Regions from separate parts of the Thalassospira permensis NBRC 106175 genome, predicted to be linked through region 1. Evidence: riboswitches for the same ligand, from Rfam matches in the RefSeq annotation. Region 1 holds a riboswitch; the other holds the start of a gene.

What was found. A riboswitch is a leader RNA that binds a small molecule or an ion and turns the genes downstream of it on or off. The one in region 1 is predicted to bind glycine.
Region 2: another riboswitch for glycine. It lies ahead of SMB34_RS12770 (L-serine ammonia-lyase); the one in region 1 lies ahead of gcvT (glycine cleavage system aminomethyltransferase GcvT).

What each region holds. Positions count from the first base shown of each region.
Region 1 is NZ_AUNC01000001.1:176,567-183,716, reverse strand. It holds gene SMB34_RS00705 (protein phosphatase CheZ) at 1-718, opposite strand, end outside; gene gcvPB (aminomethyl-transferring glycine dehydrogenase subunit GcvPB) at 921-2,417, opposite strand; gene gcvPA (aminomethyl-transferring glycine dehydrogenase subunit GcvPA) at 2,414-3,769, opposite strand; gene gcvH (glycine cleavage system protein GcvH) at 3,773-4,144, opposite strand; gene gcvT (glycine cleavage system aminomethyltransferase GcvT) at 4,236-5,348, opposite strand; glycine riboswitch at 5,406-5,508, opposite strand; glycine riboswitch at 5,512-5,635, opposite strand; gene SMB34_RS00675 (hypothetical protein) at 5,871-6,425, opposite strand; gene ispH (4-hydroxy-3-methylbut-2-enyl diphosphate reductase) at 6,691-7,150, shown strand, end outside.
Region 2 is NZ_AUNC01000023.1:189,041-196,190, reverse strand. It holds gene SMB34_RS12800 (glutamate-5-semialdehyde dehydrogenase) at 1-747, shown strand, start outside; gene SMB34_RS12795 (nicotinate-nucleotide adenylyltransferase) at 744-1,352, shown strand; gene rsfS (ribosome silencing factor) at 1,407-1,796, shown strand; gene rlmH (23S rRNA (pseudouridine(1915)-N(3))-methyltransferase RlmH) at 1,879-2,337, shown strand; gene SMB34_RS12780 (hypothetical protein) at 2,440-3,096, shown strand; gene SMB34_RS12775 (dihydrofolate reductase family protein) at 3,103-3,636, opposite strand; gene SMB34_RS12770 (L-serine ammonia-lyase) at 3,789-5,204, opposite strand; glycine riboswitch at 5,275-5,402, opposite strand; glycine riboswitch at 5,406-5,505, opposite strand; gene gpmI (2,3-bisphosphoglycerate-independent phosphoglycerate mutase) at 5,780-7,150, shown strand, end outside.

The sequences.
Region 1 (7,150 bases):
TCCGAACCACCTTGTTGATGCGCTGGCCGGTGATGTCCTGGAAGTTACAGGACTCGAAAACCTTGGTGACCAGAAACGCGATCTGTTCGACATGTTCGGCCACAAAGTCGGATGGTGCCGAATTTTTAAGCGTCATCGCCAGATCGTCGATCTGTTCGGCGGATTCAAGGATCGTATGCGTTGCCATTTCCGTATCCTTGATGATCGCATCAAGTTCGGTGGTCGCACTGACAAGGCGGTCATCCTCGGCCTTCGGATGACGCAGCGACGCGATCTGCATCTTCGCCCTGTGAATATGTTCGTTCATTTCCTCGATCTGCTTGCGGATCAGTTCAAGGTCGTCTTTGTCCGGTTCCGACGCACCCGGACGATTGCTATGGGTAAAATTGCTGCTGACCGGATCGGGCAATACATCCATCGCATCGCCATCCGATCCCGGTGCGATATGGGCGGCATCAATACTGCCCCCGGCACGCACCGCATCGCGCAGTTGGGCGACTTCCGACCTCAGGGCACGAATTTCATCAAGTACAGCCTGATTGATCCCGGATGCCTCAACGGTCGCAGCCAGTTTCGGCGCTGGCAATGGCGCACCTGCACCCATACCGGTTTCAAGCGTCGGATCGAAAAAGGAATCCGACCAATCTTCCACCACACCACCCGAACGTTCTTTTAAACGGCGTTCTGCGGTGAAAACCTTCTGCACGCGACGTGTCATGGCTGACTTCAATCCTCCGGCAACGGGCTTGACCCGATCCCTGTTCCCCCGATCACCCACCCCCGTGGTCAGATGATCACATTAAAACGAGTATAAGGGTCCAGATTGCTACAAGTCCAATGGGTTTCAAGAACAAGCCTTTGAAAAAGAACACCCCGGCCAGATGACCGGGGTGCGCAAAAAGGTTATGTTGCGTTGCAAATCAAGCAGTTTCAGGCATCCAGCGCAAAACCGGCTTTCTTGCCGCCGCCGTTTCGTCAAGACGACGACGCGGTGTCAGATACGGCGCATTTTTAAAGAATTCCGCATCGCCCGATTCTGCCTTGGCCACCAATGCCAGCACCGCATCGCAGAACTGATCAATCGATTCCTTGGTTTCGGTTTCCGTCGGCTCGATCAAAAGCGCACCATGCACCACCAGCGGGAAATACATGGTCATCGGGTGGAAGCCCTCATCAATGATCGCCTTGGCAAGATCCAGCGTCGAAACACCGGTATCTTTCAGGAAATCATCGTCAAACAGCGCTTCATGCATGCAATAGCCGGGGAATGCCACGCTCAGCTTGTCTTTCAGACGCGCCAGCAGATAGTTGGCATTCAGCACCGCATCGCCCGATGCCTGACGCAATCCATCCGCACCGTGGCTTTTCATATAAGCCAGCGCACGAATGAACATGCCCATCTGGCCGTGGAACCCTTTCAGGCGACCGAACGGCTTGTTGCCATCCTTCTCGTCTGCGGTTTCCACCAGATGGAATGTCTCGCCCTTGCGCACGACATAGGGGATCGGTGCAAACGGGGCCAGTGCCTCGGAAAACACAACCGGACCCGAACCCGGTCCACCGCCGCCATGCGGGGTCGAAAAGGTCTTGTGCAGGTTGATATGCATCGCATCAATGCCAAGATCGGCCGGGCGTACCCGTCCGACAATCGCGTTGAAGTTCGCCCCGTCGCAATAGAAATACCCACCGGCCGCATGGACCAGATCGGCAATCTTGCGAACGTCGCGTTCAAACAGGCCACAGGTATTCGGGTTGGTCAGCATGATCCCCGCAACATCGTCGCCAAGCTTGGCTTCGAACGCCGCAAGGTCGACACGGCCATCTTCGGTGGCCGGGATCGAATCAACCGTGAAACCGCACGCTGCGGCCGTTGCCGGGTTGGTCCCGTGGGCCGATTCCGGCACCAGAACACGACGACGGTTTTCACCGCGCGCATCAAGGGCCGCCCGGATCGCCATCATGCCGCAAAGTTCGCCCTGTGCGCCCGCTGCTGGCGACATGGCAACCGCTGGCATACCGGTCAGAACCAGCAACCAGTGTGCGCAACTGTCAATCAGTTCAAGCGCGCCCTGCACCGTGCTTTCGGGCTGCATCGGATGCAGGTCGGCAAGACCGGGCATCCGCGCAACCTTTTCATTCAGGCGCGGGTTATGTTTCATCGTGCACGAACCCAGCGGGAAGAAGCCGGAATCGATGCCAAAGTTTTTCTGCGACAGGCGCGTGAAATGACGCACAACCTGCGGCTCGGACAGGCCCGGAAGACCGACATCGCTATCGCGATCAAGGCCGCCAAGGCGTGATTTGATGCCCGCTGGCTTCGGAAGGTCAACACCGGTACGCCCCGGTTCGCCCATCTCGAAAATCAGCTTTTCCTCAAGCACAAGGCCACGGTTACCGGTATGGGTGGTAAAGCTCATGCCAGCACCTCCTTCAATGCAGACGCAAGGTCCGCGATGTCTTCGTCGGTGTTGGTTTCGGTCGCCGCCACCAGCATGTAATGGTCCAGATCGTCCCGGTTCGGATACAGGCGCGACAACGGAACCCCGCCAAGGACACCCTTGCCAACCAGGGCCTCGACCACCTCGGCTGCCGGTTTGGCAAGCTTGACGGTGAACTCGTTAAAGAAGCTGTCATTGACAACTTCCGCACCCGGCACCGCATTGATCGCATCGGCGGTCTTGCACGCGGTTTCATGGTTAAGCGTTGCCACACCACGATACCCGTCTTCACCCAGAAGGCTCATATGCACCGTAAAGGCCAACGAACACAGACCGGAATTGGTGCAGATGTTCGATGTCGCCTTTTCGCGGCGGATATGCTGTTCACGCGTCGAAAGTGTTAGAACAAAACCGCGTTTGCCGTCCTGATCGACCGTCTCGCCACACAAACGACCCGGCATCTGGCGTACCAGTTTGCTGGTCGTGGCAAAAAGCCCGACATATGGCCCGCCATAGTTCAGGTTGTTACCAATCGACTGGCCTTCGCCGCAAACGATATCCGCGCCAAAGCTGCCCGGCGATTTGATCGCGCCAAATGCCATGGCCTCGGTAAAGACCACGATCAGAAGCGCCCCCTTGGCATGGCACGCATCCGCAAGCTTGGTGTGATCCTGAATGCGTCCGAAAACGTCCGGGTACTGCACCACCACACACGCCGTCTGATCATCAATCAGATCGTCAAGCTCGTCGGCGGTTGCCTGCTTTTCCGGGTGCCCGTCACGACCGGCAACTTCGGTATCGCTATACTGGCAATAGGTTTCGGTGACTTCACGGTAATGCGGATGCAAGCCACCCGACAGAACCGCTTTCTTGCGGCGCGTGGCCCGGCACGCCATCAGAACGGCCTCCGCGCACGACGTTGCCCCGTCCCACATCGATGCGTTGGCCACATCCATGCCGGTGATCGATGCCACCTGGGTCTGGAATTCGAACAGATACTGCAACGTCCCTTGCGCGATTTCCGGCTGATACGGGGTATAGGCCGTCAGAAACTCACCGCGCTGGATGATGTAATCGACCGTGGCCGGGACATGGTGGCGATACGCCCCCGCCCCCAGGAAACTTGGCACGCTGGCCGTGCCCATGTTTTTGGCGGCCAGTTTCGCCATGTCGCGCTCGACCTGCAATTCACCAAGATGATATGGCAGATCGACCGGCTCGGACAGCAACGCGCCGTCGGGCACGTCGCTATATAACTCGTCAACGGACCCGGCCCCGATGGTTTCAAGCATCGAGGCGCGATCCGCACTGGTTAGCGGAAGATAACGCATATCTTAAAGGCCTTCGACAAAGTCTTTATACGCAGCTTCGTCCATCAGCTCATCAAGCTGGGACTCATCGGAAAGTTCCATGCGGAAGAACCAGCCATCGCTTTCCGGGGCTTCGTTCACCAGTGCCGGATTGTCATCAAGCTCTTCGTTGGCTTCGACAACGACACCATCAAGCGGCGCATAAACGTCGCTGGCGGCCTTGACCGATTCGACAACCGCCGCATCGCCATCCTTGGTCAGCTTTTTGCCAACTTCCGGCAGCTCGACATAAACGATATCGCCAAGCGACTGCTGGGCGTAATCGGTAATGCCAACGGTCGCGACACCGTCTTCATATTCAACCCATTCATGTTCCTGCGAGAATTTTTTAGCCATGGTAATTCGTCCCTGTAAGATCAGTTGTCTCTAAAATCTCGGTATCTTTTGCGGGCCGCAAACGCTGCCCGAACTCTTTTTTTTCTGATGATCAGCCGCGATAGTAACGATGTGCCGCAAACGGCAGCTCGACGATTTCCGCCGGGCGTGCCTTGCCGCGCACCATCAGATCGACTTTGGTACCCGGGGCGGCAAATTCAATTGCGACATATCCCATCGCAATCGGGCCATCCACGGTCGGGCCGAAACCACCGCTGGTGATTTCGCCAATTTCTTCGCCGTCACTGTTCAAGACCGGCGTATGTTCACGCGCCGGGGCCTTGCCTTCGGGTTTGATCCCGACACGTTTGCGATCCGCGCCATTGGCAAGCTGATCAAGGATGACATCCGCCCCCTTGAACCCGCCTTCTTCGCGACGACGCTTGTTGATGATCCAGTTAAGGTCGCCTTCGACCGGGGTGGTCGTGGTATCGATATCGTTGCCATACAGGCAAAGACCGGCTTCAAGACGCAGCGAATCGCGCGCGCCAAGGCCAATCGCCTCGACCTCGTCCTCTGCCAACAACTTGCGCGCCAGATCTTCGGCGCGCTCGTTCGGCACGGAAATCTCATACCCGTCTTCGCCGGTATAGCCCGACCGAGTGACAAAGCACGCGATACCGGCAATATCGATCTCGGCAAAGCTCATGAATTTCATCTCGGCAACCGAGGGTGCAAACCGCGCCAGCACGCGGGCGGCATCCGGGCCCTGCAATGCCATCAATGCGCGGTCATCAATCTCGATCAGCTCCACACCGTTATCCAGATTGGCCCGCATATGGACAATGTCATCATCCTTGCATGCGGCATTGATCACCAGAAACAGGCTGTCGCCCGCATTGGTGATCATCAGATCATCCAAAATCGTGCCATCGTCATTGGTGAAGGCGGAATAACGGGTGCGGCCGGGTTTGAGGATCGCGATGTCACCGGGTACGAGCTTTTCAAGCTCGGCGACGCGATGTTCGCCGGTCAGGCGGACCTGCCCCATATGCGAAACATCAAACAGACCGGCCTTCGCACGGGTATGCAGATGTTCGCCCTTCACCCCCAGCGGATATTGCACCGGCATGTCATAACCGGCAAACGGCACCATCTTGGCACCCAGTTCCACATGCAAATCATAAAGGGCGGTTTTCAGCAGTTCGGTTTGATGATCGGCCATCAAGGTCTCCAGACAGGCGTTGCGAAACATAGCCGACCAGTGGCCAACCACGTCCCCCTCTGTCTTGGAGCCTGAAAGAATCACAGCCGGTTTGAATACCGGTCTGCTTACATCTTCGGCGAGGCGCACATCCATGTTCGATGCCGCCTGCTTTCCAGAGTCCCATCTCCCCGCGGTCCGTTTGCCTGAGAGTTTCCGGGGTGGTTGCTCCTTCGGCGTCCGCGCAATCCCTATCGATGTAATCACGCACATCAATCAAGACCGTGGCACTCTCCCACGGGGATCATTTGGGTATGCCTCCTTATACGGATTTGAATCCGACCAGACCAGCCCCAAAAATCATATCCTCTCCACCCCATCCATTGGTATGAGGATTAAAAGCCCTTTTTTGCCCCTCCGGCAAATGTCCATTATTTTGTATGAGGATTACCGAAAACGAACTTTTGTTCAGAAACGAAAATCCCGCCACGCGAGGCGGGCGGGATTTGATTACTCACTAAAAATGAATAATAGGCCGGATTATTAATTTTTTCCGAAGCGTCGATTGTAATCAAGCTGATCGGCACTCAGCTGGAAACCAAGGTAAATTTCATAGTCCGGACCGGCCCAGATATCGTCCAGCGGCACGTTCAAAGTCACCTGCTCGTCGCGATACCGCGCCAGGTTCAAATTGCTCGGAAACGCCATGTCGACATCAAACAGATTCTTCTGGATAAACTCGCCAGACGGGTCCTTAAGGGCTACGAAATACTGGAGTTTTGCGTTGCGGCCCTGTGCGGCCGGGCCCAGTTCGGCATTGATCACCGGGCTGATCACGACGTTCAGGATCTTGTCATCAAGGTCATAACCGCAATCACCCAGATAACCGCCAAATTCGGCTTCAAGGATCACATCGGTCAGGTCCTTGCCCTGACCGCTGAACTGCACCAGTCGGGCGGTATCATTGGGCAGGAAGGCCCGCGGACATGCCGGAACCGGCTGCTCTTCGAACGGGTTGCTGCTGCACGCCGCCAGAAAACCGGCAAACGACACCAAACCCAATGCACAAACACGCCGCAGTCCGTTCGCAATCGTCATCCAAGCCTCTATAGAACTGGTCAAATTCGCGGTCATCCCCCACCATGGGCACAACCGCGCGCAGTCTATTCGCTCCGATATGGCGACACAACCCGCTTCCGTTTCAAATCGCGGTATGGGGCGTAAATACATGGCCGGACATAGCTGAACATGCATCTTTACACGGTGTCTGTCATTGCGTGCACGGTGCTGGCGGGTTATGTAACGAAGACATTTGAATAATCGCGGCGATATGCCGCGCATCATGAACATTCGGACCCGTATCATGTCTGACAAAGCCGACCTTCGGATCATCCTTGCCAACCCGCGCGGTTTCTGTGCGGGGGTGGATCGTGCGATCGAGATCGTCGAAAAGGCGCTGGTAAAGTATGGCGCGCCAGTCTATGTCCGCCACGAAATCGTCCACAACAAATTCGTGGTCGACCGCCTGCGCGATATGGGCGCTGTTTTTGTCGATGAACTCGATAGCGTCCCGGATGGCGTGCCAGTAATCTTTTCCGCGCACGGTGTGCCGAAATCGGTCCCCGAAGCCGCCGAAAGCCGCCAGCTTGAATATCTTGATGCGACCTGCCCGCTGGTGTCCAAGGTCCATCGTGGGGCTGAACGCCACCATGCAGATGGCAAACATATCCTTCTGATCGGCCATGCCGGTCATCCCGAAGTCATCGGCACCATGGGGCAGTTGCCACCGGGCAGCATGACCCTGATCGAGACCGAAGAAGACG
Region 2 (7,150 bases), on a different contig from region 1:
GCCGGTTTGCCCGAACATGCGCTTCAGATGATCCCGGTGACGGATCGCGCCGCCGTTGGCGAGATGCTGAAACTGTCCGATTACATCGACGTCATCGTCCCGCGCGGCGGCAAGTCGCTGATATCGCGCATTACCGATGAAAGTCGGATTCCCCTGTTCAAGCATCTGGAAGGGCTTTGCCATACCTATGTCCATGCCAGTGCGGATGTGACCAAAGTCGTCGATATCGTGGTGAATGCCAAGATGCGCCGGACCGGCATTTGCGGTGCGACCGAAACCATCCTGATTGATCAGGTGGTTGCCGATGATCTGTTGCCGAAAATTGCCGCGGCCCTTGCCGACAAGGGATGTGAAATGCGTGGCGATGCCAGCGCGCAAAAGGCAGACACCCGCATCCTGCCTGCCACGGACGATGATTGGATCACCGAATATCTTGATGCCATTGTGTCGATCAAGGTCATCAATGGCGTCGAAGAAGCGGTCAACCATATCAACACATATGGATCGCATCACACCGACGCCATTTTGGCCGAGGATACCGATGCGACCGCGACGTTCCTCAATGGTGTTGATTCCGGCATCGTGATCGTCAATGCATCGACACAGTTTGCTGATGGCGGCGAATTTGGCATGGGGGCCGAGATTGGCATTTCGACGGGCAAGCTGCATGCACGCGGCCCGGTCGGAGTCGAACAGCTGACCAGCTATAAATACATCGTGCGCGGCACCGGCCAGACCCGCCCATGAGTTTTTCGACGCCCAGAAGTCATAGTGCCCCGCCCCGCGTCGGATTGCTGGGCGGGTCGTTTAACCCGGCCCATGAAGGGCATCTGCATATATCGCTGGAAGCCTTGAAAACCCTGCAACTTGATGCAGTCTGGTGGCTGGTGTCGCCGCAAAACCCGCTCAAGCCCGCCCAGGGTATGGCCGACCTTGCCGACCGGTTCGATTCGGCGCTGATGATGGCAAAGCATCCCCGCATTGTTGTTTCTGCAATTGAATCAGAACTGGGAACCCGTTATACGGCCGACACTCTCGCAGCTTTGCAGCGTCGTTTTACCCGAACGCGGTTCGTATGGCTGATGGGGGCGGACAATCTGGCCCAGTTTCATAAATGGAAATGGTGGGACAGGTTGATTTTGCGCGCTCCCATTGCGGTTCTTGACCGCGAGGGGTATTCTAACAAGGCATTGTCCGGGACGGCAGCCAAGCGTATGGAACGCTGGCGCATCCCATCGGACAGGGCGGGTTTGCTGGCCGATCTCGATGTTCCGGCCTGGGTTTACCTGCCAATAAAGCGCCATCCGGCTTCTTCGACCGCAATCCGCGCCGAAGGCAGATGGCAGGTTTGACCGGCGGGAGTTCCCCGGATCCAAAACGGATCGGGCTCTCTTGCGTAAATTGAGGTGGCGACCATAGGTACCGCAAAAAAGACTCTGACCCCGGGCGAGCTTCTTGCCCTTATCCAGAGCACGCTCGAAGACGACAAGGCCGAAGACCTTGTCACCATTAATCTGATCGATAAAACCTCCCTTGCCGATCATATGATCATTGCAACCGGGTCATCCTCCAGACGGGTGGCGTCGATGGCAGAGCATATTGTCGAAAAGCTGAAAGAAGCAGGTCAGGGCCGTGCCCAGGCCGAAGGCAAGGAACAGGGCGACTGGGTTCTGGTTGATGCCGGCGATGTCATCGTCCATCTGTTCCGCCCGGAAGTTCGCGCTTTCTACAACATAGAACAGATGTGGGGCGTTGAAAATCCGGCGCTTAAACAGCAGGCGGCGCGACTGTATTAATACAGTCCGCCCCGGTTTGCCCTGACCACCGCGGGGATTGGCCATCGGTGGTCCCCTTGCGGGCCGGAGCCAGATCGGAAAGATGCAAATTACCCTTGCGGCAGTGGGCCGGATGAAGAACGGCCCCGAGAAAGATCTTTTTGACCATTACGCAGCCCGCCTGCGCTGGCCCTTTGCCGTGCGGGAAGTCGAAGAGAAGAAAAAGCTGCCCCCCAATCAGCTCAAAGACCGCGAGGCGGAGCTTTTACTGGGCGTCATCCCCGAAAGTGCCTTTTTGATCGCACTTGACGAGCATGGCCGCGAATATGGCTCCATCGATTTTGCCGCAAAGCTTGAAGGCTGGATCGATCAATATGCCGGAAATATCGCCTTTGCCATTGGCGGGGCCGACGGGCATGGGGACGCCATCAAAACACGCGCCAATACGCTTTGGTCACTTGGCAAGGCGACATGGCCCCATATGCTGGTCCGCGCCCTGATTGCCGAACAGCTTTTCCGCGCCCACGCCATCCAGACCAACCATCCCTATCACCGGGAATAATCCTCAAAGTCACCAAAAGCATTGGTTCCCCCACTCTTGGATAAGTTGTTTCAAAATTTGTCCATGGGTATTTCTCTATCTGTTTGAGTAGGGGAATTAACGATGCAAAACAGATACTTAAAGATTGCCGCCGCTATCGGTTTGGCAATGCTGACCGGCGCGTGCGCAGCTTCGCGTAGCGTTGTCGAAATTCAGGAACCGGCCAAAATTGAGAACCCGGCGACTGGGCCGGCCGTTAAAATCGTTTCGGTCGAAGACAAACGCCAATTCGAGATTGATCCGTCAACACCGGATATCCCGTCGCTGTCGAATGACGAGATTGATGATGTCACCTTTACATCGCGTGCCTATGCCCGCAAACGCAACACCTATGGAATGGCACTGGGGGATGTTTTGCTACCCGAAGGCAAAACCGTTGCCGATGCTGTCAACAAGGCAATCTCCAACGGCTTCAAACAGGCCGGATACCGTGTTCTTGAACCGGGGGACGCCGAATATGACAGCGCCGACTCCGTCGATGCCGACCTGATCAAGTTCTGGTCATGGTTCGAACCCGGTTTCTGGCAGGTCACGGTGCATAACAAGTCCGAAGTGACGTTGAAGGGCAACGAACTGAACAAGGGCGAACCGGTTACAGTCACCGACAGCTATCAGGAAAAGATGCAGATGGTCCTCGACAGCGACTGGCAAAGCAGTGCTGTTAATGCCCTACGCGAACTTTCCTCAAAGATTGCCCAAAAACTGGAAACGCTTAAGTAACCGGCTTTAACGCAAACCATACTGCATGCGCACGACACCGGACTTGTAGTGCTCCGATGCCACCAGTTTCAGTGTCGTGCCCACAGCATCCCGGCCAAACAGCCGGATGCCATCACCGAGAATTTCGGGGATGATGAACATTTCAAGCTGATCGACAAGGCCGCCAAACAGGAATTGGGTCACAACACTGGCCCCACCGACGATCCAGATATCGCCGGTATCGGACCTGTCATCGCGAAGCTGGCTTGCCAGTTCCACAAGACTACCGCCATAGGCCTCTGTATTGGCCGGGCGGTTATCGGGCAAATCGCGCGATGTCAGGACAATCGTGCGGCGATCTTCATAGGGCCAGTCGCCAAATTCCATCACCTGATCAAAGGTTTTTCGCCCGATGATCAGTGTTCCCACGGTGCCCAGAAAGCCCTCGAAATTGAACTCGCCCGGATCGAATTGATCAAGCCAGTCAACAGCACCATTGGCGCGCGCGATATAGCCATCCAGACTGACCGCGATATAGATGCGGAACAGTTTCTTTTTCATGCTTTGCCCAACCTGTTCGGGGTCTTTGCCCCGTTTTTGATTTCTCAATGATATCAGATTGCAGGCGCAAGGTGGCAAGAATCAGGCCGGATGAAAAACACCCCCGAAACGGCGGCTTCGAGGGTGTTTGGTCGGTATTTCAAACTGTCAGCTCAACATTCGACCACGTTGACATTGACCGCCAGCCCGCCCTGACTGGTTTCCTTGTATTTGCTTTGCATATCAATGCCGGTCTGGCGCATGGTTTCGATTACCTTATCGAGTGACACGGTATGCTGACCATCACCTCGCATTGCCAGACGGGCAGCATTGATCGCCTTGACCGCCCCCATGGTGTTGCGTTCGATGCAGGGTACCTGCACCAGACCGCCAATCGGATCACAGGTCAGGCCAAGGTTGTGTTCCATGCCAATTTCGGCGGCGTTTTCAACCTGTTCGGGCGTACCGCCCATGACGGCACAAAGCGCGCCTGCCGCCATTGAGCAGGCCACACCGACCTCACCCTGACAACCGACTTCGGCGGCCGAGATCGACGCACGCTTTTTATAGATCGAACCAATGGCTGCCGCCGTTAACAGGAATTCGCGTATTTTGCCCTGTGTCACATTGGCCCCGAACCGTTCGTAATAGCGCAGCACGGCCGGAATAACACCCGCCGCCCCGTTGGTCGGGGCGGTCACGACGCGCGAACCGGCAGCATTTTCTTCGTTAACCGCAAGAGCATAAAGATTGACCCAGTCGATCACGGTCAACGGGTCCTTAAGCCCCGCTTCTGGCCGTTCCGTCAGTTCAAGGTAAAGTTTGCGCGCACGCCGTTTGACATTCAACCCTCCGGGCAGGATGCCATCGGTTTTGCAGCCACGCTCAATACAATCCATCATCGCGCGATGCACGCGGTCGACAAATTCCTCGGTCTCGGCAGGTTCACGCCAGCTTTTTTCATTTTCGGCCATGACTTCGGCAATCGACAGCTTTTCCTTTTTACAGATCGCCATCAGTTCATCGGCCGAGGAAAAGGGATAAGGCAGTGTGATGTTATCGCCGGAATATTCCGCACCGCGATCATCGCCCGAGACGATAAACCCACCCCCAACCGAAAAATATTCCTGTTTGTGCAGAACAACACCGTCACGGTCAAAGGCGGTGATCCGCATGCCATTGGGATGTTCAGGCAGGCTTTCGGTCATGTGAAACACAAGATTGGTTTCACGGTTAAAGGCAACCGGATGCGCGCCGTAAAGCTGTAATGCGTGATCTTTATCAATCGCATCCATTGTCGGTGCGATCCGGTCGGGATCAACCGAACGCGGTCGTTCCCCCGAAAGCCCCATGATCACCGCGGTATCGGTGGCATGGCCCTTGCCGGTCAGGGCAAGCGATCCGTAAAGATCAACAATTACCGAGCCGATTTTTTCCAAAAGATTCCGGGCTTCGAGTTCCAGACAGAACCGATAGCCCGCGCGCATCGGGCCGACCGTATGCGAACTCGATGGGCCGATGCCGATGGTATAAAGATCGACAACGGAAAGATTAACGTCTTGCGGACGCTGCTTATTTTCTTCGGTCAAATGGGCCTCCCACGGCTCTTTGTCATGCGGATCAATGCCACATGACGTTATAGAACCGGTGTCTTGCCCCCTCTGTCCCTTGACCTGAGATTGTGCGCCCTGTTGCCAAAAACAAAGAAGTCTTTGACGCCATGGCTTCATCCTTCGGTGGAAATATGGTGCCGGGCATTGGCCCCGTACCGCTTTCTCTCTCCAGAGCCTCAATCCGCAACGGTCCATCTGCCTGAGAGTTTTCGGGGCTATTGCTCCTTCGGCGCCGATCTGATCGCGGGATCAAAGCGGGCTCTCCCATCGCGGTTATTCGAGGTATCACCGTAACGCCCGAGATTACAGGCAGGTGATGATCCTTGTCAAAAAGCGACTTTGCAAGCGCACAAAAAATACCCGGTCGGAAGGCTGTTCAATACCGGCATTCATGATAGATTGCGCGTTGAAAATGCTATGATTGGCAGCGTCTGATGGCGGACCCACCGCGCCCGGCGTCTTTGTACGGATGGCAAAATTACCGGAAAATAACCATCTTTACCGGTAATTCAGCCTTTTACCTTATTTCGTGTACTTTACTTCGTGGGATTATGATTGTGACTGTATCAAATACCGTAAAGCGCCCGCGTCCGGTGGTGCTGTGCATTCTGGATGGCTGGGGTTATCGCGAGGAAAGCAAGGACAATGCGGTTGCATTGGCCAATACCCCTGTTTGGGACGCGCTTTATGCCAACAATCCGACCGGCTTTCTGAAAGCCTGCGGTCTTGATGTAGGCCTGCCCGAAGGGCAGATGGGCAATTCCGAAGTCGGCCATATGAATCTTGGTGCCGGCCGGGTTGTGATGCAGGAACTGCCAAAAATTGACGAGGCTGTCAAAACCGGTTCGATCGCCGATACCGATACCGTCAAAAAGGTTATCGCCAAGCTGAAAGAAAGCGGGGGTGTCTGTCATATCGCGGGGCTTCTGTCCGAAGGCGGGGTGCATTCCCATCAGGCCCATATGGCGGCCCTTGCCAAAATCATCGCATCGGCCGGTGTGCAGGTAAAAATCCATGCCTATCTGGATGGCCGCGATACCGCCCCCAAAAGTGCCGCCAAATTCCTTGAAAAATTCCGCGCACTGATCGGTGATGCCAATGTTGAAATCGTAACCGTCACCGGGCGCTATTACGCCATGGACCGCGACAATCGCTGGGAACGCGTCAGCCAAGCCTATTTCACGATGGTAAAGGGCAAGAATTACGCCGATGGCCGCACCGCTGAAAGTGCCGAAGCCGCAATCCGGGCAGCCTATGATGCCGACACCACGGATGAATTCGTTCTGCCGACCGTGATTGGCGATTATGCCGGCATGAAAGACGGCGACGGACTTTTGATGACCAATTTCCGGGCCGACCGCGCGCGTGAAATTCTGGCCGCGATCTGCGCACCGGACTTTGACGGGTTTGACCGTGGCACCCCGATCAGATTTGCCGTGCAGGCCGGTATGGTTGAATATTCATCCGACCATGCAAAATATATGGATGCGATCTATCCGCCGCAGGTGTTGCCAAATATCTTTGGTGAAGTCGTTTCCAGGGCTGGCATGAAGCAGTTGCGCATCGCGGAAACCGAAAAATATCCGCATGTGTCCTTCTTCTTTAACGGCGGCGAAGAACAGGTTTTCGAGGGCGAAGACCGTATTCTGGTGCCATCGCCCAAGGTCGCGACCTATGATTTGCAGCCGGAAATGTCGGCCCCGGAAGTGACCGAAAAGCTGGTGGCGGCGATCAGGGCTGAAACCTATGATGCGATCATTCTGAACTTTGCCAACCCCGACATGGTCGGCCATAGCGGCATTTTGTCCGCCGCTATCAAGGCCGCCGAAGCGGTCGATACCTGCCTTGGGCAGGTTGTTGATGCGGTTAAATCGGTGGGCGGCGTGATGTTCGTTACCGCCGATCACGGGAACTGTGAGATG